2 linked regions of the Latilactobacillus sakei subsp. sakei DSM 20017 = JCM 1157 genome follow. The protein of the gene in region 2 interacts with the protein of the main gene of each other region in a pairwise test. Links are inferred from orthologs where the notes say so. Each region holds a gene or a part of one and is shown on either strand. Other genes may lie near its edges. The genes, in order: rplL and obgE.

What was found.
Region 1: the proteins of obgE (region 2) and rplL interact in binary tests that used the Escherichia coli proteins (3 or more experiments, as listed by UniProt). The link is inferred for Latilactobacillus sakei subsp. sakei DSM 20017 = JCM 1157 from one-to-one orthologs.

The regions. Positions count from the first base shown.
Region 1 is NZ_AP017929.1:790,180-793,423, reverse strand. Bases 199-3,109 are described here. They hold rplL (50S ribosomal protein L7/L12), read right to left. Parts: upstream 1,883-3,109; coding sequence 1,514-1,882; downstream 199-1,513. Other genes in these bases: LEUCM_RS03935 (acetate/propionate family kinase), read left to right, coding at 2,766-3,109; rplJ (50S ribosomal protein L10), read right to left, coding at 1,947-2,450; LEUCM_RS03950 (hypothetical protein), read left to right, coding at 1,186-1,416; phnX (phosphonoacetaldehyde hydrolase), read left to right, coding at 386-1,183. In the rest of the region: more of LEUCM_RS03935, read left to right, coding at 3,110-3,244. UniProt on the Escherichia coli protein: The binding site for several of the GTPase factors involved in protein synthesis (IF-2, EF-Tu, EF-G and RF3). Is thus essential for accurate translation.
Region 2 is NZ_AP017929.1:1,384,940-1,388,194, reverse strand. Bases 38-2,959 are described here. They hold obgE (GTPase ObgE), read right to left. Parts: upstream 2,184-2,959; coding sequence 891-2,183; downstream 38-890. Other genes in these bases: LEUCM_RS06950 (DUF871 domain-containing protein), read right to left, coding at 2,343-2,959; LEUCM_RS06960 (acyltransferase family protein), read right to left, coding at 38-752. Outside these bases: more of LEUCM_RS06960, read right to left, coding at 1-37; more of LEUCM_RS06950, read right to left, coding at 2,960-3,255. UniProt on the Escherichia coli protein: An essential GTPase which binds GTP, GDP and possibly (p)ppGpp with moderate affinity, with high nucleotide exchange rates and a fairly low GTP hydrolysis rate.

The sequences.
Region 1 (3,244 bases), 590 kb from region 2 along the record:
ATTGAAAAGCACGTTATAAATCTAAGTGCGTTCAAAGGTGGTCAACCTTCGAGCACTAGCTTAACAAGACGGATAATTGCTGAAAGTAATTATTTGGCTTGTGGTTGCTAGGCACAGAAGGTTACCTTTGAAAAGCACGTTACAATCTGAGTGCGTTCAAGTACTAACTTAACCGCCATACGTCCAAGACAATTTGTCTTGGGCGTTTTTTATTTGGCCACTCTCCTCATGTTAATCAGTGTCATTGACAATTACCAAATTGAGAGAACCCAATGTTTTCAATTCCATTACAGAACGTTTACTGAAAACGAGCTGGAGATTTACAAAGTTTCCCTATACTGAATTTGTACTTCAATATTGCAACGACATAAGGAGGCTTTTTCACATGACGGATATTCAATGCGTCATTTTTGATTGGGCAGGGACTATAATCGATTTTGGCAGTTTAGATCCAGTATTAGCATTTCAAAGTGCGTTTAACGCTGCCGGCATCCAAATCGATACCGACAGAATTAGACAGGATATGGGCATCGAAAAACATGAACACATTGCCAAACTCGCTAAAATGCCAGAGGTACAACGTGCTTGGTTTGCAAAATACAAACGCGGGATAACCGATGCCGATCAATTGCAACTCTTTAACTATTTTGAACAATTCTTGCTCAATCGCTTGAGTACAGAAACAACACTGACCCCTGCAGTTCTTCAAGTCCAAACTTATTTAAAAGCACATCATATCCACATCGCGACAACGACCGGCTACACCAAAGCAATGCTCGCAATCGCCGCTAAGCAAGCAGGACTACTTGGTTATCATCCCGAACTGATGGTTTCAAAAGAAGACGTCGCTGCTGGTCGGCCAGCACCCGATATGATTAACCACATCATGACTGCGTTCAATATCACCGACCCGCAAACAGTCGTTAAAGTCGGTGACACCGTTATTGATATGCAAGAAGGCAAAAATGCCGGCGTCTTAACCGTTGGCCTTATCGAAAGTAGTAGCCTCCTCGGATTAAACAAAGCGGAACTCATTGATCTCCCTCAAAAAATACGGCTTGCTAAATTTGCAGAAATTACTAAAACCCTTAAGGAAGCTGGCGCTGACTATGTCATTCATAATCTCAGCGAACTACCGGCCATTCTTGCAAAATACCAAACACCACAAAAGGAGCACGCCTAATCATGAACCAACCGTATTTACTTTTAACCCCTGGCCCCCTCAGCACATCAGCCGCTGTCAAAGAAGCTATGCAAGTCGACCTTAGCACCTGGGATCAAGACTACCTCGCCATCACCGAAGATATCCGTCAACAATTGGTTGCACTCGCCCAAGCCAAGTTAGACACCTACACCGCCGTCTTATTACAAGGCAGTGGCAGCTACGGCGTCGAAGCGGTGCTTAACACGGTGTGATTGCCATCAACGGGGCTTATGGTAAACGAATGGCCGATGAAATAAGCTATAAAAAAAGAACCCCACAAATGTGGAGTTCTTTTAGAAATAAAGGAAATTATTTCAAGTTAACGACAGCGCCAACTTCTTCTAATTTAGCTTTCATTTCTTCTGCTTCGTCTTTAGAAACGTCTTCTTTAAGAGCTGAAGGAGCGTTATCAACTAAGCCCTTAGCATCTTTCAAGCCTAAGCCTGTGATTTCACGAACGGCTTTGATAACTTTAACCTTTTCTTGGCCGATTTCTGATAATTCAACAGTAAAGCTGTCTTTTTCAGCTGCTGCGTCTGCGCCAGCTGCACCTGCTGCTGCTACTGGAGCTGCTGCAGAAACACCGAATTCTTCTTCGATTGCTTTAACTAAGTCGTTTAATTCTAAGATTGATGATTCTTTTAATTGATCAACAATTGCATTTACGTCTAATGCCATTTTTGTTTCCTCCATTTTATGGGTAATATTTTTTTGATAACACTTTTAACTACACAATTTTAAATTATGCAGCTGGTTCGTCTTTACTGTCGGCAACTGCTTTAACAGCATATGCGACATTGCGGACTGGTGCTTGTAATACAGAAAGTAACATTGATAATAAACCGTCGCGACTTGGTAATGTAGCCAAGGCGTTGATTTCATCAAGTGTTGCCACTTTACCTTCGATCATACCACCTTTGATTTCAAGTGCATCAGCACTCTTAGCAAAGTTAGCGATGATCTTAGCTGGTGCAACAACATCTTCGTTAGAAAATGCAACTGCAGTAGGGCCAGAGAATGTTTCATCTAAACCTTCGTAACCAGCTTTGTCTGCTGCACGACGCAAGTAAGTGTTTTTAACAACTTCCATTTGTACGCCAGCTTCACGTAATTGTTTACGTAATTCAGTAACTTGTTCTACTGTTAAGCCACGGTAATCCATAACTACGATAGAAACAGCGTTATTAAATTTTTCAACAACTGTGTCAACAATTTGTGCTTTTTTTGCAATGATTGTTTCGCTCAATTGATTCACCTCCATTAGATTTGTAAAACTTGTGGTCAAGAGTCTCTTATAAAATAAAAAACTCCATGTCCACCAAGACATAGAGAGGGATTTCAACGTATCTTCCTCGGCAGGATATTAAGCCTATTGGCACCTGAGTCTTCGGTAGCATAAATAACCAACTACAAATATAGCATGTAAAAAGCATGCCGTCAATGCTAATTTAACTATAAATATTTATTATAGCAGCATTACCTTATGCTTATTTTATTTTTCTGAAAATAGCGTATAAAATATAGTTATTCAAGAAAATTAAGATAGTAGAGGTGTTTCTTTTTGAACAATATTTTAGTTATCAATGCTGGTAGTTCATCCCTAAAGTGGCAACTATTTCAACAAACCGATTTAAGCTTAGTGGCTAGCGGTTTGATGGAACGGATGAATACCCCCGAAGCGCGCTTTACTTTTAAATTTAACGGCCAAAAAGAACAGGTCGCAATCGCTAATCTAACCTATGAAGATGGCGTTATTCGTTTATTGAAACAATTACAAGACAATGCCATTATCGACTCGCCTAGCGACATTGTCGCAGTTGGTCACCGAGTGGTTGCCGGCGCAACAACGTTTGAAAAATCAACGTTAATCACCGCTGATAATTTGGCAACCCTCAAGGCACTCGATAAATACGCACCATTACACAATCCTGTTCAAGTGGATTGCATTGAAACCTTAACGCATATCTTACCAAATTCAGTGCCCGAAGTCGCTGTCTTCGATAGTCAATTCTATCTAGATATGCCAGATGCAACCAGTTT
Region 2 (3,255 bases):
GTAATGGTGCTCAAAAGACCAATACCATCTAACGTCCATCGTTGGCGCGGAATAATCTTTTGTTTCAAAGCTGTCGATGGCCAGACAAAAGCTAAAGCAGCCCCCACCAAGATTGAGAACATCCGAGTATCTGTCCCATAGTAAAGCCGACTTGGATCCGCATTTGGATGATATAAAATGGCCATCCAGATTGCCGAAACTAAACCAGCACCTAATAAAACACGGGCAATCCGGCCTTTATTCTTAAAGCCAATAATTAATGCAACAACGACAAACGGCCATAACAGATAAAATTGCCCCTCAATCGAAAGCGTCCATAAATGTGTAAAGGGTGATTCATTATTAGCAAACCGATCAAAATAAGATTGACCGTGGCCAATTTGCCACCAATTATAAACGTACAAAATATTAGTGATAATAATTTGATTTAAGTTATGCAACATCTGCCGTTCAAATAAAGTAATATACGCACCTGTCGCAAACAACATCGTCAATAAACCCGGATAGAGCCGCTTAACACGTCGTAAATAAAAACTCTTCAAATTAATCCAATGATTTTGTTCCCATTCTTGGACCAGTAAATCCGTAATCAAATAGCCCGAAACCACCATGAAAATCGGAACGCCTAGATAACCACCTGTAAAAGTGTACGGCATCAAATGATACAAAATAACTCCGATAACCCCAATAGCCCGTAATCCGTCAAACCCAGTAATATAACGACTGTTATTTAAGCGCTTTTTCCCTGCCATTTTCTCAACCTACTCTATATTCTAATATAAAACATTATAGCAATGTTTCCCACCACTGCCTACTTGAAGCTCTTTTTTATATTGATGCTATAGAAAAAGGAAGAATCCAGAGTCGAATTTCTTCCTTTTTGAACCCTATTATTCGACAAATTCAAACGTAAAGTTATCAATTGCCACTAAATCGCCATCATGAGCGCCTTTTTCACGTAATGCTTCGTCAAGTCCCATAGAACGCAATTGACGGGCAAAACGCATCACACCATCTTGATGATCTAAGTTACTCATCTTGAAGAGACGTTCAACTTTTTCACCTGTGATGTAGAACGTACCGTCTTCATCTTGTTCGACGTTAAAGGCTGGTCCTTCTGGTTGATATTGATAAAGTTTTTGTGTTTGTGCTTCTTCAACATCACCCATTGGGAATTCTGCTGTTTCAGCTAATAAATCGGCTGTCTTGTTCATCAATGGTTGAACACCTTGATGCGTAATACTTGAAATTTCGAAAATCTCATGTGTATCACCAGCCGCTGCTAATTTTTGTTTGAATTCAGCTAATAATTCGGCTGAGCCTGGTAGATCCATCTTAGTTGCCACAATCACTTGTGGACGTTCCAAGATTTTTGGATCATATGATTCTAATTCATGATTAATTTGTTGGTAATCTTCATATGGATCACGACCAGTTTGATCGTCCATTTCGATTAAATGTAAAACAACTCGTGTCCGTTCAACGTGGCGTAAGAATTGAATCCCTAAACCAACACCATCTGAGGCACCTTCGATTAACCCTGGTAAATCGGCTAATACGAAATCACGGCCATCATCCAGTTGAACCATCCCTAAGTTAGGCACCAATGTTGTAAATTGGTAGCTCGCAATCTTAGGTTTAGCACTTGTGACAACCGAAAGTAATGTTGATTTCCCAACAGATGGGAAGCCAACTAACCCAACATCGGCTAAAACTTTCAATTCGAGTTGAATACTGCGTTCTTGGCCTGGTTCGCCGTTTTCAGCAATTTCAGGGGCACTATTCTTAGCGGTTGCGAAATGCATGTTGCCACGGCCACCACGACCGCCCTTTGCAATCACTAATTCTTGACCATCTTCCGTTAAATCGCCTAGCAATTCATTTGTGTCGGCATCACGGACAGTTGTACCAGGTGGCACTTGGACAAATGTATCTTCGGCACCGCGGCCATACATTTGTTTATTCTGACCGTTACCACCACTATTGGCTTTAAAGTGATGACGGTAGCGGAAGTCCATTAATGTCCGTAGACCTTCATCTACGACTAGAATGACACTACCACCACGACCACCATCGCCACCGGCTGGTCCGCCAAGTGGCACAAACTTTTCACGACGAAATGCAACAGCACCATCGCCGCCTTTACCAGCTTTCACATCAATTTTGACTTGATCTACAAACATTATTTTGACTCCTTCTCGTTTCTAAACAGTACCTTATATACTACCTAAATTTAGGCTAAAAGTAAACAGACAACGTCATAATCAATCATAAAGTCTTCTAATTTAATGATTTTTAAGTAAAAAAAGAAGACGCATTAATCATCGTCTTCAGTATAACGCTTATTGTGCATTCGGGATTAATTTAAATGAACTCCAAGGTTTTAAATATTTTAATAAGAATAATTCATCTGGTGCAATATGGCCCACAACGTTTACCCGACCATCATTTGGCATTGATTGAAGCGCAATTTGGGTTTCGCCTTTGTATTGGCCGTAGCCAACATTGTCAATCAAGATATCGCCCCGTTTTATATCAACTGTATTGTGGGCTGCAAATGGTAAGTCTTTATAAATAACTCGCGTCATTGTTGAACGCAGAATGTATTCAGAACGGTCACCGCGATAACTGTGTAAGCTTTCAAATAACACTTTGCGTTCATCAGCTGTAATATCGTCAGCCACATCAATCATAATCGCTGGGAATTCTGCATTAAAGACCGTTTGCATTGTTTTTAGTTCTGCTTCGGAAGCATAAGCATTGCCAACAATGATGTCATCGATATTATCCATTAACATGTAATGTTTCATTTGGGTCGCCATCGCTAAGTCCCGATCAACTTCCATCGTTGGTAGGCCGTCTTGTGTTGGCCAAGGTCCGAAAGTCGCTTCATGTGAATTAACGAAAGCAGCCGTATTTAAATTATACTGTGCAAATTGCGCTGTACATTGATTAAAGAAGTCTTCCCCTAAACCGGAATAACGATGTGGATAGAAGTTATGACACCCCAATAAGTTAGCCCGTTTAGGTGAAAAACTCATAATATTGTCAACATAGCTTGTCCCTTGACTCATATTAATTTCGATTTTAAGATCGTATGGATTACGGGTCATCTTCGCTTCTTCTTGGCCTGTAAACCCGTTATCTAACCGAATTCCCCAAGCACCTAATTCATGGAAGAAACTTAAATCATCATAGGAAATACCAAGTTGTTCAAACAAACCAGGATTAATGTCAATCATCACTTGCATCCCT